One region of the Embleya sp. L77 genome, then DNA from elsewhere that is predicted to be linked to it. Evidence: predicted binding sites of a transcription regulator. Region 1 holds the regulator's gene; the other holds the start of a gene.
What was found. Region 1 encodes HspR, which represses chaperone genes until heat shock. Its sites were predicted from a motif close to TTGAGNNNNNNNNNCTCAA; they were not measured.

Region 1 (12,174 bases):
GGCCTTGCCGAACATGTTCGAGTACCGACCCATGTAGCTCTTGCGCTCGCGGATCGTGGCTTCGGGGATGACCGTCTTGATCTCTTCGTCGGTCAGCAGGTCACAGGCCTTGGGCCAGGTCTTCGGGTCGACCGAGAGGTTGGCGAACTTGGGCCCGGTGATCGCGGGCAGCGTGTCCGGGATCTTCAGCGTGTTGGTGATGTCGGCCTTCTTGGGCCCGGTCGCGGCGGTGTTCTGCGGGGCGGCGGACTTGCCGGTGACGATCGGCGCGGCCGTGGTCTTCTGCGCGGCCGGGTCCTTCTTGTCGGTCGGGTCGTCGAAGCCGACCAGCGCGACCACGACGGATGCGACGATCGCGCCGGTGACACCGACGATCCAGGTGCCGATCACCTTCTTGCTGCGGCCCCCGCGCGGCGGCCGGCCGTTCGGGTCCAGCTGGATCGGGTTCTGCCCGTACTGCTGGTAGTGCCCGTACTGGCTGTACTGCGGGTACGGATAGCCGGCGGGCTCCTGGAAGCCGCCCTGCTGCTGCTGTTGTTGTTGCTGCTGCGGAAAGCCGCCGGGCTGTGGGTACCCACCCTGCTGCGGATAGCCACCCTGCGGCGGGCCCGGCTGTCCCTGCTGTCCCGGTTGTCCCGGCGGGCCGGGTGGCATCGGCGGCACAGGCGGATAGCCCTGACCATCGCTCATCGGGAGGTCCCCCTCGGATCTCGGCTTTCGCCTGGCGTGTGCTTGCAGGCATCAGGCGCGGAGACATGCTGCCATGCGCCTGGAGGGACCGCAGAGGTCAAGGGTGTCGTTTGTGGCGACATTCACCTGAATAAGTCTCCGGGGGCGCACAACGTTTCGATGACGCCATGCGTCCCGACCGCCGGGTCGCCACCGCCGGAAAACCGCCCCTCACAGCGCGCGAGGCACTAAAGTTGAGTCAGGAATACTCAAGCGATTTGACCGGTTGCACCCGACGGCTCATCCTTGAGCGACAACCACTCAACTCTTTCCGTGGAGGAAGCGAATCATGGCACGTGCGGTCGGTATCGACCTCGGTACGACGAACTCCGTCGTCAGCGTTCTGGAAGGCGGCGAGTCGACCGTCATCACCAACGCGGAGGGGTCGCGGACCACACCGTCCGTGGTTGCCTTCGCGAAGAACGGTGAGGTGCTGGTCGGCGAGGTGGCCAAGCGTCAGGCCGTCACCAACGTCGACCGGACCATCCGGTCCGTCAAGCGCCACATGGGGACCACGTGGTCCGTGGCGATCGACGACAAGAAGTACACCGCGCAGGAGATCAGCTCCCGCATCCTGATGAAGCTCAAGCGCGACGCCGAGGCCTACCTCGGCGAGAAGGTCACCGACGCGGTCATCACCGTGCCGGCGTACTTCAACGACGCCGAGCGGCAGTCCACCAAGGAGGCCGGCGAGATCGCCGGTCTGAACGTGCTGCGCATCGTCAACGAGCCCACCGCGGCGGCGCTGGCGTACGGCCTGGACAAGGCCGACGAGCAGACCATCCTCGTCTTCGACCTCGGCGGCGGCACGTTCGACGTGTCGCTCCTGGAGATCGGCGACGGCGTGGTCGAGGTCAAGGCCACCAACGGTGACAACCACCTCGGCGGCGACGACTGGGACCAGCGGGTCATGGACCACCTGGTCAAGCAGTTCCAGAACGCGCACGGCGTGGACCTGTCCAAGGACAAGATGGCCCTCCAGCGTCTGCGCGAGGCGGCGGAGAAGGCCAAGATCGAGCTGTCCTCCTCGATGGAGACCTCGATCAACCTGCCCTACATCACGGCCTCGGCCGAAGGCCCGCTGCACCTGGACGAGAAGCTCACCCGCGCCCAGTTCCAGCAGCTGACGCAGGACCTGCTCGACCGCACCAAGGTGCCGTTCCAGAAGGTCATCGAGGACGCGGGCATCCCGCTCTCGGCGATCGACCACATCGTCCTGGTCGGCGGCTCGACCCGGATGCCGGCCGTGGCCGACGTGGTGCGCGAGCTCACCGGCGGCAAGGAGCCCAACAAGGGCGTCAACCCGGACGAGGTCGTGGCCGTCGGCGCCGCGCTCCAGGCCGGTGTGCTCAAGGGTGAGGTCAAGGACGTCCTGCTGCTGGACGTGACGCCGCTGTCTCTCGGTATCGAGACCAAGGGCGGCATCATGACCAAGCTGATCGAGCGCAACACCACGATCCCGACCAAGCGTTCGGAGATCTTCACCACGGCCGAGGACAACCAGCCGTCGGTGCAGATCCAGGTGTTCCAGGGCGAGCGCGAGATCGCCGCCTACAACAAGAAGCTCGGCATGTTCGAGCTGACCGGCCTGCCGCCGGCCCCGCGCGGGCTGCCGCAGATCGAGGTCACCTTCGACATCGACGCCAACGGCATCGTGCACGTGTCCGCCAAGGACCTGGGCACGGGCAAGGAGCAGTCGATGACCATCACCGGCGGCTCCGGCCTGCCGAAGGACGACATCGACCGGATGATGCGCGAGGCGGAGGCGCACGCGGAGGAGGACCACCAGCGCCGCGAGGCTGCGGAGACCCGCAACCAGGCCGAGCAACTGGTGTACACCACCGAGAAGTTCATCAAGGACAACAGCGACAAGGTCCCGGCCGACGTGAAGACCGAGGTGGAGACCTCGCTCACCGAGCTGAAGGACGCCCTCAAGGGCGAGGACCTGGCCGCGATCCGCGACGCCGCGGAGAAGGTCAGCACCACGAGCCAGAAGCTGGGCACCGCGATGTACGCGAACTCCCAGCCCGGCGCCGAGGGTGCGGCCGGTTCGACCGGCGACGCCGCGGGCAACACTGCCGACGACGACGTCGTGGACGCCGAGATCGTCGACGAGGACCGTAAGGGCGGTGCTGCGTGACCGAAGGGACCGGCTCGAACCACGGCGCCGTCCCGGGCGACGCCCAAGAGACAGAGCCGAAGCCGGAAACCGGGACCGCCGCCTCGGCGGCGGCCCCGGCCCCCGGGGCGGCCGAGGCCGCCGAGCTGCGCAACCAGCTCGGCGAGCGCACGGCCGACCTGCAGCGGCTCCAGGCCGAGTACGCGAACTACCGCAAGCGCGTCGAGCGGGACCGCAACGTGGCGGGCGAACTGGCCGCCATCAAGGTGCTGAGCGAACTGCTCCCGGTGCTCGACGACATCGGCCGGGCCCGGGACCACGGCGAACTGGCGGGCGGCTTCAAGTCGGTCGCCGAGTCGCTGGAGTCGATCGTGGCCAAGATGGGGCTGCAGAGCTTCGGTTCCAAGGGCGACCCGTTCGACCCCACGGTGCACGAGGCGCTGCTGCACTCGTACGCGACCGATGTCACCGAGCCCACGTGCGTGGAGATCCTGCAGCCCGGCTACCAGGTCGGCGAACGGATCATCCGCCCGGCGCGGGTGGCGGTCGCGGAGCCCACGGCGGACGCCGAAGGCGGTCCGGAGGAGTCGGGCGAAGTGGCCGGCAGCTGAACCGTCACCGGGAACCAGACGACGAGAAGCGGAGAGGAGGGACGCCGATGCGCGGGTGGAGTGAATCCGGAAACGGGCGCTCGGAGCACGAGGGCACCCCGACCCGATCGGCGAGGGGCGCATGAGTACGAAGGACTACCTGGAGAAGGACTACTACAAGGTGCTCGGCGTCCCCAAGGACGCCGGCACCGCCGAGATCAAGAAGGCCTACCGCAAGCTCGCCGTCGAGTTCCACCCGGACAAGAACAAGGGTGACACCAGGGCCGAGGAACGGTTCAAGGAGATCTCGGAAGCCTACGACGTGCTCGCCGACGAGAAGCGGCGCAAGGAGTACGACGAGGCGCGGACCCTGTTCGGCAGCGGGGGCGGCTTCCGCGGCCCCGGCGGCGGGCCGGGCGGCGCCGGCGGCTTCCCCTTCGACCTCGGCGACATCTTCGGCGGCCAGCAGCAGGGCGGTGCGGGCGGCACCGGCGGCCTGGGCGACATCTTCGGCGGCTTGTTCGGCGGCGGTCGCCAGACCGGGCGCCAGCAGCCGCGGCGCGGCTCGGACGTGGAGTCCGAGGTCACCCTCGGCTTCGCGGACGCGGTCGACGGTGCGACCGTGCCGATCCGACTGACCAGCTCCGAGGCGTGTCGGCACTGCAACGGCACGGGCGCGGCCGCGGGCACCACCCCGCGGATGTGCCCGACCTGCGCGGGCTCCGGCAACGTGAGTCGACCGCAGGGCGGCTTCGGCTTCTCCGAGCCGTGCCGCGACTGCAAGGGTCGCGGACTGCTGGTGGACGACCCGTGCATCGTGTGCAACGGCAGTGGCCGGGCCAAGAGTTCGCGCACGATGCAGGTGCGGATCCCGGCCGGGGTCCAGGACGGCCAGCGGATCCGGCTCAAGGGCAAGGGGGCTCCCGGCGAGCGCGGCGGCCCCTCCGGCGACCTCTACGTCGTGGTGCACGTCAAGGCGCACGCCGTATTCGGTCGCAAGGGCGACAACCTCACCGTCACCGTGCCGGTCACCTTCCCGGAGGCCGCTCTCGGGGCGGAGGTCACCGTGCCCACCCTGGGCGGCGTCCCGGTCACGCTCAAGCTCCCCGCGGGCACGGGCAACGGCCGGACACTGCGCGTCCGCGGGCGTGGTGCGGCACGCAAGGACGGCACTCGGGGCGACCTCCTGGTCACCATCGAGGTGACGGTCCCGCAGCAGCTGAACGACAAGGCGCGCGAGGCGCTGGAGGCGTTCCGCGAGGCGACCGTCGCGCACGATCCCCGAGCCGATCTGTTGGACGCGGCGAAGGGGGCATGACATGCGACCGGGCGGCTTGGGCGGCGACGGCGGCATCGGCGGGCGGCGTGGCTACGAGATCGACGAGACCTCTCCGGTCTACGTGATCTCGGTGGCCGCACAACTGTCCGGCCTGCATCCGCAGACGCTGCGCCAATACGACCGACTCGGCCTGGTCTCGCCGGACCGCACGGCCGGTCGCGGGCGGCGCTACTCCGCCCGCGACATCATGCAGTTGCGCGAGGTGCAGCGGCTCTCCCAGGAGGCCGGCATCAACCTCGCCGGGATCAAGCGCATCCTGGAGCTGGAGAACCAGGTGCTCGCGCTGCGCATGCGCGTGGCCGAGTTGGAGCACGCGCTGCACGAGGCGACGGACGCGAGCGCCCGCCGCGAGGCGGCCGTTCATGCGTCCTACCGGCGCGACCTGGTCCCGGTCCGGCCGCAGGCGGGCACCGCGCTCGTGGTCTGGAAGCCCAGGCGCGGGCGTACCGACTGACCGACGGGCCGGCGGAATCGGCCGGCCATGGGATACACCGAGGGCGTGGCTTCGGCCGCGCCCCTCGTTCGTGCGGCGGCGGGCTGCGGCCGGCTCGCGGGCATTCCTTGATGCCGTTCGATACGCGTCAGTAGGGTCGCCGCATGAAGCCGAATCGTCGGGACGTCCTGAAGTACTCGGCCGCGAGTGCGGCACTGCTCGGAGCGGCGGCGTGCACCGACGCCAAGGACGAGCCGGACAAGAAGTCGAGCGATGCGCCCAAGTCCGGCGCCCCGACCCCGGGCGGCTCGGCCGCCCCGGCCGGCACCACGCTGGAACGCACCCTGGTGCTCGGCCCGCCCGGCGCGGGCGGCTACCGCAAGGTGGTCGCCGGTCCCGGCGAACCGCACCTGCTGCGCACCGAGTTGGCCCCCGGTGCCGGGCCCGGCATCAAGGCCAAAAGCCAACCGCTGGTCGCCTTCACCCAGTTGACGGACATACATATCCAGGACTCGCAGTCGACCGCGCGGGTGGACTTCCTGGACCGGCACAGCGACAAGGACCAGCCGTTCGCGAAACTGCTGCCGTTCCAGTCGTCGCACCGCCCGCAGGAGGTGCTGACCGCACAGATCGCCGAGGCGATGGTGCGGTCGCTGAACCGGATCGGCAAGGGCCCGGCCCTCGGCCAACCGCTGGCCTTCACCATCTGCACGGGCGACAACACCGACAACATCCAGTTCAACGAGCTGCGCTGGTACATCGACGTGCTGGACGGCGGCAAGAAGGTGACCCCGGACTCGGGCGACCGGAACAAGTACGAGGGCCCGATGGACGCGGTCGCGTACCACGAGCGCTACTGGCACCCGGACGGCACGCCGGCCGGGCAGAAGGACGACGTGCCCCGGCGCGACTACGGCTTCCCCACCGTGCCGGGCCTGCTCGACGCATGCCGGCGTCCGTTCGAGGCGACCGGCCTGAAGACCCCCTGGTACACCGCGTACGGCAACCACGACGGTCTGGTCCAGGGCAACCTGCCGGTCACCGAGTTGCTGGCCAAGGTCGCGGTCGGCGACGAGAAGGTGCTCGACATATCCCCGGGCCAGACCATCGTCTCGCTCGCGCTCGGGCTGCAGAACGGCAAGCCGGACGCCCTCGCCGCACTGCTGGCCGGCCCCAAGCGCAAGGTCACCCCCGACCCGGACCGCCGGCTGATCGACCGCGCGGAGACGATCAAGGAGCACTTCAACACCACCGGCCTGCCCAAGGGCCACGGCTTCACCCAGGCGAACCTGGACGCCAAGACCGCGTACTACAGCTTCGACCAGGGTCGGGTGCGCTGCCTGGTCCTGGACACGGTGAACCAGTACGGCCTGGACTCCGGCTGCCTGGACCCGACCCAGTTCGCCTGGCTCCAGGACCACCTGGTCAAGGGCAGTTCCAGCTACCTGGACGAGCAGGGCAAGGTGGTCCAGGGCACCGGCAAGGACATGCTGTTCGTGCTGTTCAGCCACCACACGATCGACACGCTGGTGAACAAGACGGTGCCCTCGGGGCAACCCGCGCGGATCCTGGGCCCGCAGGTGCTGGCGCTGCTGCTGCGCTTCCCGAACGTGGTGCTGTGGGTCAACGGGCACACCCACGACAACAACGTGAAGCCCTACCCGCGACCGGCCGGCAGCGCCGTCCCCGGCGGCTTCTGGGAGATCAACACCGCCTCGCACATCGACTGGCCCTCGCAGGCGCGGATCGTGGAGATCGGCGACAACAAGAACGGCACGCTCTCCATCTACGGCACCATCGTCGACTCCGCCGGGCCGGAGTCCAACGGCGGCAAGCTGGACGACCCGGTCGCCCTGGCCGCACTCGCCCGCGAACTCGCGGGCAACGACTGGCAGGAGCGCGACCGCCCCGACCCCAAGGTGGACGGCCGCCGCGGTCGACTGGAGGACCGCAACGTGGAACTGCTGGTGCCGACGCCGGCGTGGCTCACCTAGGCCGTGTCCGGCCCGGGCGCCGCGGTCGGCCGGCCGGGCCGTCGCACCCAGCCGGCCGGTGCGGGTGCGGAGTCACCACACCACCGTCACCACCCGCGCGCAGCGGGATTTGGAGCGCTTGACCAGTTCGCCGTTGGGCCGGTCGCTGCCCGCGACCCAGGCCATCGCCTCGCCGGGGCTGCGCCCGCCCCGGCGCTGGCGCCTGGTCAACCGCTCGTCGCGGACCCGGTCCGAGGCGTGCACGTACCAGACCTCGGTCATCAGGCAGTAGGCGTCGGTCCAGCCGGGGGCGTCCAGCGCAAGGTAGTTGCCCTCGGTCACCACGATCCGGGTGCCGGGTCGGACCACGTGCCGTGCGGCCACCGGTTCGTGCAGCGTGCGGTCGTAGTCCGGCACGTACACGTCCCGGTCCACCTCGTGCACCACGCGCGCCAGCGTGCTCGCGTAGCCCCACACGTCGAAGGTGTCCACCGCGCCCTTGCGGTGCAACCGGCCGACCCGCTTGAGCTGCAGGTTCGACAGGTGGAAGCCGTCGAGTGGCATGTAGGCGGCGGTGCCGGCGCCGACCCGCTGCTCGATCGCGCGCACCAGGCGACCGGCGAGGGTGGACTTCCCGGCGCCCGGTGGACCGGCGAGGCCGAGCACGACACGGTCGGCGTCGGGCGCCGCCGGAATCAGCCGTACCGCCGCATCCGCAAGCGCGTCGAGCGTTTCGAGGGCACCGGACACATCTGGCATGTCCGCAGTCTAGGCATCCCCGGCGACACACGGTTGAGTGGAATAGACTCAACTTAGTTGTGGTTCTCACAGTCAAAGAACCGTTCGGGTGCGGTACACACGCGGCACGGACGGGATGATGGCCGTGACAGCGCGTGCCCGAAGCGAAGGAGTCGCACACCTCACATGGATGCACAGAAGCTCACCACCGTCAGCGCATCCATTGAGCACACACTCTGACCTGCACCTAGGCCCCGTTCGCTAACGGACGGGGCCTTTCCGTACCCGCGGACACCTCGGGCAGGTCGATGCTCTGGGCAAGAGGCGCAACATGCGTAGCCCGATCCTCCCGGGTTGCGCTTACCCTGAAGCTGCCTACACGTCGAACCCGGGGGCCAAAATGGAGATCGGCGCAGAGCTGACCATTGGTGACCGCATCCGCATCTACCGCACTCGTAAAGGAATTTCGCAAGCCGCGCTCGGCGGTTTGATCGGCCGTTCCGAGGATTGGGTATCGCGCGTCGAGCGCGGGGTGCTCCCGATCGACCGGTTGTCGCTCCTGCTTGAGATCATGCGCGTGCTGGGCCTTCGTGACCTGACCGACCTGACGGGTCGGGCCCTTGCTCTGGCCCCGAATGGCACCCTGGAACATTCGTCGGTGCCTGCGATCCGGGCAGCAATGAACACGCTTCCGTCGCTGCTCGGCCGGGACCTCCCGGGCGAACCCCTGACGGCCCGGCAACTTGCTGACCGAGTTGACGAGGTGTGGACGACCTACGAACGCGAGATCGACAGATACGCTCTCGTCGGGCCTGTCCTACCCGGGTTGCTGCACGAGGCAAATCTCACCCTGCGCCTATCGAGCGGCGACGAGGAAACGCAGGCAGTGATCGCGCTCGTGTCGCTCTATCACTTGCTACAGGTCTACCTGCGTCGCGTGGGTGAGGTCGAACTCTCGCGCGTCGCTGCGGACCGCGCGCTCATGCTTGCCGAGTCGACCGGCGATCCTGTGCTGAGCGCAGCTAGCGCGTGGAACCTATGCACCGTGCTTACGGTGCGGGGACATGTAACCGAGTCCCTTGACCTGGCTCGCTCAGCCATGGACACATACGCACCCGGTAGTAACGCAACTCCAGAACACGTCTCCGTCTACGGCGCTCTGCACCTGGCCGCAGTTATTGCCGCCGTTCGCGGCGGGAATGCGCCAGCAGCGTGGGACTACCTACGGGCCGCGGACGAGGTGGCGCGCCGGAACCGTGCGGATCGGAACGATTGGCGTACGAGCTTCGGGCCGACCAACGTAGCAATGCACGGCGTGCACCTGGCAGCCGAAGAAGGGGATGCAGCGGAAGCCCTTCGACTTGCCGACCATGTCGAGGTGAATCCGCTTCTCCCGCTAGAGCGGCGGACTCGATACCGGGTCGAGGTGATGGCAGCGCACAGGCTCAAGCGCGATGACCTCGGAACCCTGTTCGTCTTGCAGCAGATTGCCGCCGAGTCGCCCGAAGAGGTGAAGTTCTTCCCGCTCGTTCGTGATGCTGTGCGCGATTTGCTGAAGCGTCAGCGCCCGACATATAGGTCTGAGCTGCGGGAACTCGCTGCGAAGGTCGGGGTTCTGGAGTAGCCCGCTCCAAGACAGAAACCCGGAACCAGGAGCGACCCGGAGGAATCTTCCGGGTCGCTCTGTTACGTCCACCCTACGGTCTGCGACATGGTGACAATCGCGAACTCGACCCTAGGGGGCGACGTGACCGCGAATCCCGTGCAGGGGTGGCGAGTTGCTCGCGCGTCCGACAAGCCTCCCTATCGCACTCAAGCCGGCCGGTTGGCTGTTCCGGTGTGGCTGTCGCGCGACGGCGAGTTCATCGCCGACGTAACTCTCGTGCTCGACGGCCGTGATGTCGAAGCACTGCACAGCGCGTTCGAGATCATGCTCGCCGGCGGTGCCATGACCAATGACGTCCCATGTCGGCGCACGGCAGGGGGCAGTGATGTACCACAAGGGTGACCACGTCGAGCCAGCAGATGAGGCACACCGCGCGGTGCGTCACCCCGGCGAGATCGTCATGATGCAGACCCTTCCCAACAACGGGCAGAAGCTCACGGTCCGCCCGTTCGACGGGTCGCCTGTCTGGGTTATGCCGTCCGGCAGTGTGCGCTCGATCGAGCCGCCGGAGGATGCGGCGTGACGGACAATCACTCGCGCACGGAGCGCCGCAGCAAGCCAGACGGAAGCCTGTACCGCATTTCACCGGCTGCCTGCGTCCGGATCGACGGCGGGCATTGGTGGGCGGAACAGGTCGAGTCGCTGCCCGACAACGTAACTCGCAAGCTGTGCCGCGACTGTGGTGAACAGACACTCGTCGGTGTGAAGCCGCCGCCACGTCCCTGATCTGCCGTGCCGCCGAACCCATTTGGTCGTGGCTACCGGCGGCACGGCGCTAGTCCCTCCCTGCCTCCCCATGGTCCGGTCGGCAGGGAGAGTCCGGCACACCGGAAGCGCCGGACGAGAGGCGGCCACTCGATCTGCACCGCGTGGCCGCCTCTCCCCTATTCAGCAGCAACCGAACGAGGACACATGGCACACAACCCTACGAAGGTCCGGTCCGGTTACAACATGTCGGAACGGGACTGCTTGCAGAACTACAACTCGCATGCAGCCAACCCGCAGGGCGACGGCACGGTGACGTGCTCTCGTTGCGGCGCGACGGCGAGTGACACCGGAGGTGTTTGACGTGGTCGAGTACAGCGAATGGCGGACGTTCCGCCCGGTCAACGCCGCGGTAGCGAAGGGTGACCCCGTGCGCTACGTCGAGAACGAGACCGGCCGCCCGCGCGGGGTACTCGTTCGAGTAGAGGGCACCACCGCGTATGTGCAGCCGCACGCCAGTCACGAGCCGCAGTGGTCCGCGCCGCTGCGCTTCCTCGCGCTGGACACCGAACGCGCCGCGCTGTTGCCGCCGTTGGTGCGCAAGGCTGTTGAGCTTGGTCCCGTGGCCACGCGAGACGCGCGTCTCATGACGGGCGCCCGGACAGGTGTGTCCCTCAAAGACCTGGCCAAGCGCCAGGTGGACGAGGCCGCAGCGTGACCGGGACGAGACGTGAATGAAGATCGGCCCTATCGCCGGTTTGCGGCGCCGCCGGTTGGTAGTCCGTCCGTCCGCTGCGAGGTGCTGCCCGCAGTGGTTGCGCGCCGCCAGGACGACGAGCCGCCGCGCCGCACGACGCGCCGTGTGGTGAAAGGCGATTGGGTCCGGATCAACGCGGAGAACGAGCGCGCCGGGCAGCCGGACGGGGAGGTGATCGAGACCGACGAGTTTCCGCCCGGTCGTTGCGTGACCGTGAAGCCTCCCGGCCATACGGTCCCCTGGTTTCGGTGGGAACACGAGGTGCACCACGTGCCGCGCCCGCCTGGCCGGTAGCTCCAAAACCGGAAGCCCCGACCCCTCACCGGGTCGGGGCTTCCTTGCGCTGCTATCCCATGAGTTCCACGACGGTGACTAGCAGCGAGTTGTTCGTGATCTGGTAGACCACGATCACGCTGCCGCACGTCGCCTCGCGCCTGTCCTTGTGGTACGTCGCCGACGAGCCGCACCCGTAGGGATCCTGGGCGATACGCGACATGCCGTTGTCCAGGTCCCGGCGCTTGTCAGCCGGCAGATTCAGGCGGGCCCTCTCGCAGGCGGGACTGTACGCGACCGAGTACGACACTCCGGTCCTCCCCCATGATCGTCATTGCATCCGCTTCGTCGTGGATCCCTTCGACCCAATCGTGTGTCCGCTCGATCGCCTCTTCGACGTCCGGGCGGGTTCGACGCGCCCACCTGTTGAGGGTCAAGAGCAGATCCCGCGCTGGCGTGTCCTCGATCGACTTCGTGAACTCGTCGCGCTGGTCCGCGGGCAGCGCATCACGGATGCCGGCGATCGTGGCCGGGAGTTCGATTAGCTCACCGGTTACCCATGTGCGCCACGTACGCCCGTCCGGCTCCCGTCCGTCCTGCTGTTCCTGCTCGTCCATAGGCATCCCATCGTGTGCGTCATGGCCCGGCTACGGCCAGTGTGCCCCCGCTCCGGGCGGTGGGTGAAGCGCACGGTGGGCCAGGAACGACAAAGAAGCCCCCACCGCCCGTGAGGGCAGTGGGGGCATTTGTGTTCAGCGGCCGGTCGACTGCCAGAGGGTGACGGCAAGCGATGCCGCGGCGATCAGCGCGGCGATAGAAGGGAGTGGCCACCGGGACCGCTCGATCGAGTCG
Region 2 (12,174 bases), 2.0 Mb from region 1:
GCGTCCACGACGGCTCCGCCGAGGAGCGCACCGACGGCGAAGGTGAGTTGGAAGGACGACGTGAATACCACCATGGCGGCTTCCCGAGCCTGCGGGGCGGAGCGGGCGAACCAGGTCTGAGAGCAGGCGGGCACGGCGCCGTAGGCCAGACCCCACACCACGAGCAGGCCGATCGCGCCGGCATCCCACCGACCCAGGAGCGGGAACAGCAGCGTGGCCGCGGCGATCAGGACCGCACACGTGAGGAACGTCGCCCGCAGGCTGCGCGCCATGGTCACGCCCGCGACGAAGTTGCCGACGATGCCGGCCACGCCGAAGGCCAGCAGGTAGGCGCCGATCAGCCCGCGATCCACGTGGGTGACCTGCTCCAGGAACGGCGTCACGTACGTGTAGGCGCCGAAGTGCGCGATCACGATCAGGGCGGTCAGCGCGAGTGCGATCCGGATGTCGGTGCCGCGCAACAGCCCACGCAACACCGCGGCGCGGGTCACCTGAAGTGCGGGCAGCGGCGGCAGCAGTACGAGCAGCGCGATCGACACGCCCAGCGCGATCACGCCCATGACCACGAACGAGGCACGCCAGCCGATGTGTTCGCCCAGTTGTGTACCCGCCGGCAGGCCCAACACCGAACCGGCCGGCACAGCCGCGAAGATCACGGCGGTCGCCGTACCCACCGCCTTCGCGCGCACCAACCGAGGCGCCAACCCCGCCCCGATCGACCAGAACCCGCCGATGGTGACCCCGACCAGCGACCGCGCCACCAGCATCACCCAGAACGCGGGCGCAGCCGCCGCAAGGAAGTTCGCCACCGCCAGGAGCACGATCAGCGCGACCAACATCGTCCGCCGATCCAGCCGCCCGGTGCACACGGTCACCAGCGGCGCGCAGATCGCCGCCAGCAGGCCCGGCACGGTCATCAGCCACCCCGCCGTCCCGTCCGAGACGCCGAAGTCACCCCCGATCGGCGTCAACAACCCGATCGGCAGGATCTCGCTGGTCACGATCGCGAAGATCCCGAGCGACAGACACACGACGGCCGGCCAGTACTGCCGGGATTCCTGTTCCGGTGTCCGCCCTTGTCCCTGTACCTGTTCGTATCCCTGTGCCTGGGTCTGCTCCTGAGACGACGGGTCGGTTCGACCGGTCGTGTGCTCGGCGGATCCGGTGGTGACGGACATGACGTCCCTTTCGGCGCTGCGGGTGGGTGAGACCCCGACGCGGGGTGTGTCCCAGTACAACCACCCGCACCACACCGGGTCTGGCGGTATCCCGCCGTCAACCCTTCCGCCATGCCCCTGGTCCCCGGCCCGCTTCGGGCGTACGACCGCTCTTACGGCAATCCGCCCCCACCACCGTCGAGTTGCGCACCATCGCCACAACCGTCGATCAGCCCCACCGGAGTGGTGGGATCGAAGCCGACCGGCGGCCCGGGGGGCGGCCCTTCCTACAGGTCGGACGGGATCAGCGAATAGACCACGACGTCGACCCGGCCGGTGTGCAGGCGGCCGGCGTTGCGCAGGATGCCCTCTCGATGGAGGCCGGCCTTGATCGCCGTCTTGCGCGAGGGGATGTTCCCCACGGCGGCCTTGAGTTCGAGACGCTCGAAGCCCTGCTCGGTCAGCAGCCAGTGCCCGAGTGCGCGGGTGGCCTGGGCGGCGATCCCGCGTCCGCGCGCCCACGGAGCGACCCAATAGCCCACCTCGCTGACCAGTTCGTGCCAGTCGGTCCGCTTGAGCCCGACGGCGCCGAGGAGCCGCCGGTCGGCAGGATCGGAGATCGCGAAGTGGATGCCGTCGCCCGACTCGCGCAGGGTGTGCGCCGTTTTCGTACACCAGTCGACGGATGCCTCGACGGTGTAGGGCCGCGGCAGCGGTATCCATCGTTGGACCACCTCGTCCGCGCAGGCGGTTCGGTTGTCCTCGACATCATCGGCGCTGAACGGCCGGAGTGTGATCGAGCCTGCACGCAGGACACGTTCGGGAAAGACGTCGCTCACTGACAGGATTCGCCCCCTCGTATCAAGTCGCCCGATTCTTCCGCCTCACCGGCCGTGACGTAAGAGCCACGGGCCGAATTCACCCACTGCGCCCAACGCCCGGCCACGCCGGAGGCAGACAACCGGATCGCACGCAGTCAGGACAGCCACACGAGCACGGCATCGCCGCCCGCCCGCCGGACACCGGAGGCGGGGCGTCGATCCGGCCCGCCACCGCGAAAGGTGACTCCGGGTCGACGCCCCTCGCGAAGCAGCGTCAGGAGCGGATGGCGGCTGCACACGTTCGTGACGCGCTCATGGACACGAGCAAAGTCCCCAACCTGTACGCCACCCGAGGCCTCACCCGACCCATGCAGCCTTCAGGGCTCTCGAACAACTTCGCTCACGGCGAACAGAGGCTCGGGAGGACCGGGGAACAAAGAGGGGCTCTTGTTTCTTGAGTCAGTGCAGCGCAACTTTTCGACTGTGGCTACCTGAGGGGCATGACATGAGCGAGACCATCGGGACCCTGACTCTGCCGGTTCTTCCGCTGGACGACGTGGTCGTCCTCCCCGGCATGGTGGTCCCGCTCGAACTCGATGACGCGGAGACCCGTGCCGCCGTGGATGCCGCGCGGGCCGCCGCGGGGCGGTCCGGTGGACCCGGCATCCGTAGTGAGAGCAAGGCGCGGGTGCTGCTTGTTCCGCGCGACGACGGGCAGTACCCGGCGGTGGGCACGCTCGGCGTGATCGAGCAGGTCGGGCGGCTGCCCGGGGGTGAGTCGGTCGTGGTGGTGCGCGGCGAGGGCCGGGTGCGGATCGGCAGCGGTACCACCGGGCCCGGCGCGGCGCTGTGGGTCGAGGCGACCCGGGTGGCGGACGCCGAGACGGACGAGCACACCGACGAGCTGGCCCGCGAGTACAAGGCCCTGGTCACCACCGTGCTGGGCAAGCGCGGTGCGTGGCAGGTGGTCGACCACGTACAGGCCCTGGAGGACCCCAGCGACCTGGCGGACAACTCCGGCTACGCCCCGTACCTGACGCTCCAGCAGAAGATCGAGGTGCTTCAGACCGTCGACGTCCGGGAGCGGCTGACCAAGGTCGTCGGCTGGACCCGGGACCACCTCGCCGAGCTGGACGTGGCCGAGACGATCCGCAAGGACGTCCAGGAGGGGATGGACAAGCAGCAGCGCGAGTTCCTGCTCAAGCAGCAGCTGGCCGCGGTGCGCAAGGAGCTCAACGAGCTCAACGGCACCCCGGACAGCGAGGAGGAGGACTACCGGGCCCGGGTCGAGGCGGCGAATCTGCCGGAGAAGGTGCTGGCCGCCGCGCTCAAGGAGGTCGACAAGCTGGAGCACGCCTCCGACGCGTCGCCCGAGGGCGGCTGGATTCGCACCTGGCTGGACACCGTCCTGGAGATGCCCTGGAACGACCGCAGCGAGGACGCGTACGACATCGCCGAGGCGCGCGCGATCCTGGATGCGGACCACTCCGGCCTGGTCGACGTCAAGGAGCGCATCGTCGAGTACCTGGCGGTTCGCAAGCGGCGCGAGGAGCGTGGGCTCGGTGTGGTCGGCGGTCGTCGTTCCGGCGCGGTGCTGGCCCTGGTCGGCCCGCCCGGGGTCGGCAAGACCTCGCTCGGCGAGTCGGTGGCCCGCGCGATGGGTCGCTCGTTCGTCCGGGTCGCGCTCGGCGGTGTGCGGGACGAGGCCGAGATCCGCGGCCACCGGCGCACCTACGTCGGCGCGCTGCCCGGCCGGATCGTCCGGGCGATCAAGGAGGCGGGCAGCATGAACCCCGTCGTCCTGCTCGACGAGATCGACAAGGTCGGCTCGGACTACCGGGGCGACCCGACCGCCGCCCTGCTCGAAGTACTCGACCCGGCGCAGAACCACACCTTCCGCGACCACTACCTGGAGGTCGAACTCGACCTGTCCGACGTGGTGTTCCTGGCCACGGCCAACGTCCTGGAGACGATTCCCGAGCCGCTGTTGGACCGGATGGAACTGGTCCGCCTCGACGGCTACACCGAGGACGAGAAGGTCGTCATCGCCCGGGACCACCTGATCAAGCGTCAGTTGGACAAGGCGGGCCTGGACGACACCGAGGTGTCCTTCACCGAGGACGCGCTGCGGCTGCTGGCGGGCGAGTACACCCGCGAGGCGGGCGTGCGCACCCTGGAGCGTTCGATCGCCCGCGTGCTGCGCAAGGTCGCGGCCCGGCAGGCGCTGGACGCCGAGGCGCACCCGCTGCCGATCACGGTGGACGCCGGCGACCTGCGCGACTACCTCGGCCGGCCCCGGCACACCCCGGAGTCGCTGCTGAGCAAGGCCGAACAGCGCACGGCGGTACCGGGGGTGGCCACGGGGCTCGCGGTCACCGGTGCGGGTGGCGACGTGCTCTACATCGAGGCGTCGCTCGCGGACGCGGAGACCGGCGGTACGGGACTGACCCTGACCGGCCAACTCGGTGACGTGATGAAGGAGTCCGCGCAGATCGCGCTGTCCTACCTGCGCTCGCGCGGGGCGGAACTGGAGGTGCCGGTGGGCGACCTCAAGGACCGTGGCGTGCACATCCACGTCCCGGCCGGAGCGGTGCCCAAGGACGGCCCGAGCGCCGGCGTCACGATGACCACGGCGCTGGTGTCGCTGCTGACCGGGCGACCGGTCCGCTCGGACGTGGCGATGACCGGTGAGGTCTCGCTCACCGGCCGGGTACTGCCGATCGGCGGCGTCAAGCAGAAGCTGCTCGCCGCGGAGCGGGCCGGCGTCACCACGGTGCTGATCCCCAAGCGCAACGAGGCCGACCTGGACGACGTGCCCGAGGAGGTCCTGAGCCGACTCACCGTGCACGCGGTGGCCGACGTGCGCGAGGTACTGGAACTGGCCCTGGAGCCGGCCACCGCCGAGCACACCGTGGCCGCCTGACCCTGCGGGGCCTGCGAGAACATGCTGCGCGAGTCGCCTTCCGGGCGGCTCGCGCAGCATTTTTCGGCCAAGCTCGGACAAGCCGGTTGGCCGCGAATCTCGATTCGGTCACGTGCCGGAAAGTTCGGTTGGTTGCTGTCAGTATTCGCGCATGTCATATGGAACGGGTGGGGGCCCGGGCTGGGGAGACGGTTCGTCCGCTCCGCCATCGCCTGGGTTTCCGCCGCAACCTCAGCCGCAACTTCCCTGGTATCAGCGCACGGTGTGGATCGTCGTGCTGCTGATCGTGTTCGCGCCGGTGGGCATCTTCCTGATGTGGAAGTACGTGAACTGGCAACGCCCGTTGAAGATCGGCGTGGCGGTCGTCGCCGGCGTGGTCTTCCTGGCCGCCGCAGCGAGTTCGCTGTCCGACTCGAAGGACGACTCCGAGGCGGACAAGGTCACACCGGCTTCGACGTCGGCCCCCTCGGGGGTGGCGACGACACCGGCGCCCACGCGCACGGCGCCGTCGACGAGTGTGACTCCCGTGAGCGGCACACCGACTCCGCCCGCCGGCACGGCTGTCGCCGAACCACCGCCGGCCGCTCCGCCGCAGGACGTGGTCAGTGCGCCGGAGACGGAGGCCCCGAAGGCGGAGACCCCCAAGGCGGATCCACCGAAGACCGATCCGCCGGCGGTCAAGACGGGCGTCGGGAGAGGTCAGTTCTGTTCACCGATCGGAGCCCCGGGCATCACGAAGCAGGGTGAGTCCGTGACGTGTGCCTTGAACCCCGAGGACCGGAAGGGCCACTGGGCCTACCGTTGACCCATCGGCAACGATCCTGGCGTCGGCGGCCCCGGCGGAACTCGCGGGCCGCCGAATCCGGGATCCCCGGGGCGAGTTGAGTACACATACTCATGTGACAAACGGCGGCGCGGCGAAGACTGTTGCCATGACATCGCCGCTGCGCACCAACAACACCCATGGCTTCTTCGTCCAGGCCGCGCTGTCCTTCGGCGTGTCCGTGAGTGCGGTTCTGATCGGGATCGTCTATCTGCCGGTGGACCGCTGGATTCGGGCCTTTCTCGGCCTCGGCGTGCTTTACGTCGTGACGTCGAGCATCACCATCGCCAAGGTCGTGCGTGACCGGCAGGAGAGTGAGGCCGTGGTCAGCCGGGTCGACCAGGCGCGCCTGGAGAAGCTGCTGACCGACCACGACCTGTTCAAGAACGACCTGGTCTGACACGGTGCCGGCGCCGGAGCGTGAGACCGGCTACGACCCCAATTCCTCGATCGTCTTCAGGATCCGCTTGTCCGACACCGGTTGCGGCGTGCCCAGGGACTGGGCGAAGTAGCTCACCCGCAGCTCCTCGATCTGCCACCGAACCGCCGCGACGTCGGCCGGAATCGGCGCACCCTTGGTCTGGCGGTCCATCAGGTCCCGGTAGGCAGCCTGGATCTGATGGACCTTCAGCATGCGCTCGCGGTCCCGCACCGGATCCGCCTCCAGGCGCTGCAGGCGCCGCTCCATCGCCTGGAGATAACGATGCACGTCCGGCAGCCGCCGCCAACCCGCCGCGGCCACGAAGCCCTTGTGTACCAGCGCCGTGTACTGCGCCTTCAGGTCGGCCAGTGCCGGGGCCAGGGCCGGGCTCCGGGTCGCCTTCAATCGCCCGGCGACGTTGTGCGACGCGCCCAGGATGCGCTCGACCTTGACCACGGTGTCCTCGGTCAGCCGAGGCAGCCCCGCCTTGACCCGGTCGCGCAGCCGGACGAAGCCCGCCTCATCCCACACCGGGCCGCCCGCGTCCTGGATCAGCATGTCCGCCGCGCACGCGAGGATGTCCTCGAAGAGCGCATCGATGCCCCCGTGCGGGTTGTGACTCAGCGTCAGCTTGGCCATGTTGGGCAGCCGACCCTGGATCTGCTTGACCGGCGACTGCACGTTCAGCAGCACCAGGCGCCGCGTCCCGAGCCGCATCGCGCGCAACTGCTCCGGCTCGCTGTCGAACAGCCGGACCGCCACCGAGGTGCCCTCGTCGACCAGCGCCGGATACGCCTTGACCACCAGCGGCCCGCGTCGCTGCTCGACCACGCGCGGCAGCTCGCCGATGGTCCACGAGGTCACGCCCGTGCGCTCGATGTCCAGCGTGCTCGCCGCCTCGGACACCGCGGCCCGCATCCGGTCGCGCAGCTTGAGCTTGAGCGCCTCCAGGTCCTTGCCCTCGGCCAGCGTGCGCCGGTCGTCGTCGAGCACCCGGAACGTCATCCGCAGGTGGTCGGGCACCTTCGCCAGGTCCCACGTCTCGCGCTTGACCGGCATGCCGGCCATCCGGCTCAGCTCGCGCTCCAGCACGTCCACCAACGCCCCCCGGCGGGCCGGGATCCGCGCCAGGATCGCGCGCGCGTAGTCCGGCGCCGGCACGAAGCCGCGGCGGATGCCCTTGGGCAGCGCGCGGATGTACGAGGTCACCAACTCCTCGCGCAGGCCCGGGATCTGCCAGTCGAAGCCGTCACCGGTGAGCTGGTTGAGCACCGCGACCGGGATGTGCGCGGTGACCCCGTCGGCGTTCGAGCCGGGCTCGAACTGGTAGGTCAGCTTGAGCTCCAGACCCTGTTCGACCCACGTGTTCGGGTAGTCCTCCTCGGTGATCCCGCCCGCCTTGGCGTTGATCAGCATGGACTTCTCGAAGCTCAGCAGGTCCGGTTCGGTCCGGTGGGTCTTCTTCCACCACGCGTCGAAGTGCCGTCCGGAGACCACGTCGGCGGGGATGCGCTCGTCGTAGAAGTCGAACAGGGTCTCGTCGTCGACCATGATGTCCCGGCGCCGGGCCCGGTGTTCGAGCTCCTCGACGTCGGCGAGCAGTCGCCGGTTGGCCGCAAAGAACCTGTGGTGCGTACGCCAGTCGCCCTCCACCAGGGCGTGCCGGATGAACAGCTCGCGGGACAGCTCCGGATCGACCTTGCCGTAGCCGACCTTGCGCGCGGCCACGATCGGCACGCCGTACAGCGTGACCTTCTCGTAGGCCATCACCGCGGCCATCTTCTGTTCCCAGTGCGGCTCGCTGTAGGTGCGCTTGATCAGATGCCCGGCCAGCGGCTCGATCCACTCGGGTTCGATCCGGCCGGCGATCCGCGCCCACAGCCTGGACGTCTCGACGAGTTCGGCCGCCATCACCCACCGCGGCGGCTTCTTGAACAGCGCCGAGCCGGGGAAGACCGAGAAGCGGGTGCCGCGCGCGCCGCCGTACTCGCGCTTGGCCGGGTCCATCAGGCCGATGTGCGAGAGCAGACCGGACAGGATCGCGGTGTGGATGTGCTGTGTGTTCGGCTCCTGCGGCTCGCCGGTCGCCTCGATCCCGAGCGACTTGGCGGCCGAACGCAACTGGCTGTGCAGATCCTGCCATTCGCGTATGCGCAGGTAGTGCAGGAACTCGCTCTTGCACAACTTGCGGAACCGGCTGGAGGACAGCTCGTCGCGCTGTTCCTTGATGTAGTTCCACAGGTTGAGGTACGCGAGGAAGTCGGATTCCTTGTCCGCGAACCGTGCATGCAACTGGTCGGCGTGCTGCTGGTGTTCGACGGGTCGCTCGCGCGGGTCCTGGATGGACAGCGCGGACGCGATGATCAGCACCTCGCGGACCACACCGTTGCGGTCCGCCTCCAGGATCATCCGGGCCAGCCGCGGGTCCACCGGAAGCTGGGACAGCTTGCGCCCGACCGGGGTCAGCCGCTTGCGTACGTCCGGCTCGTTCGGGTCCAGCGCGCCCAGTTCCTCCAGGAGCTGTACGCCGTCCTTGATGTTGCGCCGATCCGGCGGCTCCACGAACGGGAACGCGGCGATGTCGCCCAGGCCCAGCGCGGTCATCTGCAGGATGACCGAGGCCAGGTTGGTGCGCAGGATCTCCGGGTCGGTGAACTCGGGCCGCGACTCGAAGTCCTCCTCGGAGTACAGCCGGATGCAGATGCCGTCCGAGGTACGCCCGCTGCGGCCCTTGCGCTGATTGGCCGACGCCTGCGAGATGGCCTCGATCGGCAGCCGCTGCACCTTGGTGCGCAGGCTGTACCGGGAGATGCGCGCGGTGCCCGGGTCGATCACGTACTTGATGCCCGGCACGGTCAGCGAGGTCTCCGCCACGTTGGTCGCGAGCACGATCCGGCGGCCGGTGTGCTGCTGGAAGACCCGGTGTTGCTCGGCGGCGGACAGGCGCGCGTACAGCGGCAGCACCTCGGTGTTGCGCAACTGTCGTTTGTTCAGCGCCTCCGCGGTGTCCCGGATCTCCCGCTCGCCGCTGAGGAAGACCAGGATGTCGCCGGACGCCTCGCCGAGCAGTTCGTCCACGGCGTCGCTGATCGCCTGCACCTGGTCACGATCGTCGGGTCGGCGCTTGGTCCCCGCCTCGTCGTCGTCCTCGTCCTCGTCGAGTTCCGCGACGAGCGGGCGATACCGCACCTCGACCGGATAGGTCCGGCCGGACACCTCGATGATCGGCGCGTCGTCGAAGTGCTGCGAGAAGCGCTCCGGGTCGATCGTGGCCGAGGTGATGATCACCTTGAGATCGGGGCGGCGCGGCAACAGTTGTTTGAGATAGCCGAGCAGGAAGTCGATGTTGAGGCTGCGCTCGTGCGCCTCGTCGATGATCAGCGTGTCGTACTGCCGCAACAGCCGATCGTTTTGCACCTCGGCGAGCAGGATGCCGTCGGTCATCAGCTTGACCAGCGTGTTGTCACTGGACTGGTCGTTGAAGCGGACCTTGTACCCGACCACGTCGCCGAGTTGTCCGCCCAACTCCTCGGCGATCCGGTCACCGACCGTGCGCGCGGCGATCCGGCGCGGCTGGGTGTGTCCGATCAGGCCCTGTACGCCGCGACCGAGTTCGAGGCAGATCTTCGGGATCTGGGTGGTCTTCCCGGAGCCGGTCTCGCCCGCGACGATGACGACCTGGTGGTCGCGGATCGCGGCCAGGATGTCGTCCTTCTTCTGGCTGACCGGCAGCGCCTGGGGGTAGGCGATCGCGGGCACGGCGGCGCGCCGGTTCGCGACCCGCATCTCGGCGGCGTCGAACGCGGTGATCAGGCTCTCGGTCTCGGCGACCTGCTGCGGGCCCTTGCGGTTCTTGCGGGTCCGGTCGAGGCGACGGCGCAGACGGTCCTGATCCCGAAGCATCAGGTGGGGCAGGCGCGCCTGGAGGTCGGCGAGCTGAGATGTGGCTACTGGCGTTCCCATTACGGGGTCAAGGATAAGTGGCACCCCCGGGGCGCAGGCCAGTGGATTACTTCCGACGGCGATCCGCGCCGAATCCGTGCGTGATCCCGGGCCGAATCCGGTCTTGATCCCGCACCGAATCCGCGCGCGGGCGCCTCGCCGAATCCTCCTGCCGTGTCAATTGTTGAACGTAGAACTACTTGGTATCCTGGGCCCATGGACACCACCTCGCCCCGGCCCAGTGCTCAGCGCATGCCCGTCGTCTACCTCGGCCACGGCGCGCCGCCGCTCGCGGACGACGCGTTGTGGACCGGTCAGCTGGCCTCCTGGTCCGCGGACCTGCCCCGGCCCGCGGCGATCCTGATGGTGTCCGCACACTGGGAGGACGCCCCGATCGCACTCGGCGCGACCCGCACGATCCCGCTGGTGTACGACTTCGGCGGCTTTCCCGAGCACTACTACCGGGTCACCTACCCGGCACCCGGCGCTCCCGAGTTGGCGGCGCGGGTGCGGGCGCTGCTCGGGCCGGACGTGCGGGACGCGCCGGAGCGCGGCCTGGACCACGGCGCATACGTACCGCTGGTCGAGATGTATCCGGACGCCGACGTGCCGGTCCTGCAGATGTCGCTGCCCACGCTCGACCCGGTCCGGCTGTATCAGGTCGGCCAACGGCTCGCGCCGCTGCGCGACGAGGGCGTGCTGATCGTGGGCAGCGGGTTCTTCACCCACAACCTGCGCGGCCTCGATCCCCGGGCGGATGCGCCGGCGCCGGGGTGGTCTCGCGAGTTCGATCACTGGGGCGACGAGGCGTTCCGGGGCGGCGACGTGGACGCGCTGCTCGACTTCACCCACAAGGCACCCGCCGCGCGCCTGGCGCACCCCCGGACCGAACACCTCGCGCCGCTGTTCGTCTCGCTGGGCGCGGGTCACGAGGACCTGGACCGGCTGAACCAGGTCATCGACGGCTTCTGGTTCGGACTCTCCAAGCGGTCCATTCAGCTGGGGTGACGTCCGCGATGGCGCGGGTGGTGGCGCGCGCGGTGACGTGTCCGGTGGCGTGCGGGTGCGGGCGGTGCCGTGCCGCCGGCTCCCGAGGCACCGCGCCGAGGTCGCTCGGGGCGGTGCGTGTCGGCTTCGATACGTGATGCTCCGAAGTAGGCCAATGTCGTAAATAAACGGAACTGCGCCACCGTGCGCCACCGGAGCCGTAACGTAGCCGCATGGCTGCCAGAACCCTGCCACAGAGCTGCGTGGGAGTCGGCTGCATGCTCGTGCGCGAGCACCTGAACACCGAACAGCGCTTCTGGGATGCGAGGTTCTTCCCGTCCGGCGGTGTGCGGGAGGACAGCGGGCTGCTCGTCGCGCTGTTGATGGCGTCGGCGCTGCATCGGGTCGCGCGCAGCATGGGCATGGCCGATACCGACCCGGACGCGGTCATGCGGGTGCCCGTGGTGCCGACGCACGCGCTCCTGCGCACCGACCACGACGCGCTCGAAGCGGCCCGGACCTTCACCAATCCGGCCGAACTCGACGAGTTCCACACCCGCCTCATCCGGCTGTGCCCGGGCCGGGACGCCGTCTGGCCCTCGGTCCGCTGGACCGCCGAGGACCTCCTGCTGGTCTACGCCCACGCAGCCGCGACCCACCGCGTCCTCCCGACCCTGGACCCCACCCGAGCCCTCGCCGACATCGACCCGGCCCTGACGGTGGCGGGCCTGTGGGAGAAGTGAGGACGACGCTGCGGCGGCGCGTGTCGGGAGAGGCGGGTGGAGCCGCCGGAGTCTGGTGAAGTCGATCGAGTGGCACATCGGCGCGTGTCTCGTGCCGTTCGGCGGCCGCACCCACGCCGAGACCCCGGCTCCGCGTGGGAACCGGGGTCTCGGGGGCGGCGGCTTCGGGGCTCAGGTCTCGTCGGCCGGGGTGAGGTCGCTTTCGTAGTGGACGATGGTCGGGGGCACCGCGAAGAACTCGCCGACGATGGCTCGCCACTGGGGGAACAGGTCGGATTCGCGGAAGCCGACCGTGTGGGCCTCCAGGGTCTCCCAGCCGATCAGCAGCAGGTACGACGTGGGCGACTCGATCTGGCG

Region 2: lon (endopeptidase La) is a predicted target of HspR. The motif match lies at 2,433-2,451, and genes of this name have one in related genera.

Annotation. Positions count from the first base shown of each region.
Region 1 is NZ_CM145709.1:3,149,912-3,162,085, forward strand. It holds gene ACZOOI_RS13290 (hypothetical protein) at 1-690, opposite strand, end outside; gene dnaK (molecular chaperone DnaK) at 1,019-2,869, shown strand; gene grpE (nucleotide exchange factor GrpE) at 2,866-3,459, shown strand; gene dnaJ (molecular chaperone DnaJ) at 3,581-4,756, shown strand; gene ACZOOI_RS13310 (heat shock protein transcriptional repressor HspR) at 4,758-5,231, shown strand; gene ACZOOI_RS13315 (TIGR03767 family metallophosphoesterase) at 5,375-7,204, shown strand; gene ACZOOI_RS13320 (nucleoside/nucleotide kinase family protein) at 7,277-7,942, opposite strand; gene ACZOOI_RS13325 (helix-turn-helix domain-containing protein) at 8,322-9,545, shown strand; gene ACZOOI_RS13330 (hypothetical protein) at 9,633-9,929, shown strand; gene ACZOOI_RS13335 (hypothetical protein) at 9,913-10,110, shown strand; gene ACZOOI_RS13340 (hypothetical protein) at 10,107-10,313, shown strand; gene ACZOOI_RS13345 (hypothetical protein) at 10,657-11,010, shown strand; gene ACZOOI_RS13350 (hypothetical protein) at 11,023-11,343, shown strand; gene ACZOOI_RS13355 (hypothetical protein) at 11,396-11,545, opposite strand; gene ACZOOI_RS13360 (hypothetical protein) at 11,571-11,939, opposite strand; gene ACZOOI_RS13365 (hypothetical protein) at 12,075-12,174, opposite strand, start outside.
Region 2 is NZ_CM145709.1:1,181,654-1,193,827, reverse strand. It holds gene ACZOOI_RS04780 (MFS transporter) at 1-1,178, opposite strand, end outside; gene ACZOOI_RS04775 (GNAT family N-acetyltransferase) at 1,445-1,996, opposite strand; gene lon (endopeptidase La) at 2,484-4,901, shown strand; gene ACZOOI_RS04765 (hypothetical protein) at 5,164-5,706, shown strand; gene ACZOOI_RS04760 (YiaA/YiaB family inner membrane protein) at 5,834-6,124, shown strand; gene hrpA (ATP-dependent RNA helicase HrpA) at 6,155-10,108, opposite strand; gene ACZOOI_RS04750 (dioxygenase family protein) at 10,304-11,095, shown strand; gene ACZOOI_RS04745 (hypothetical protein) at 11,308-11,817, shown strand; gene ACZOOI_RS04740 (antibiotic biosynthesis monooxygenase family protein) at 11,989-12,174, opposite strand, start outside.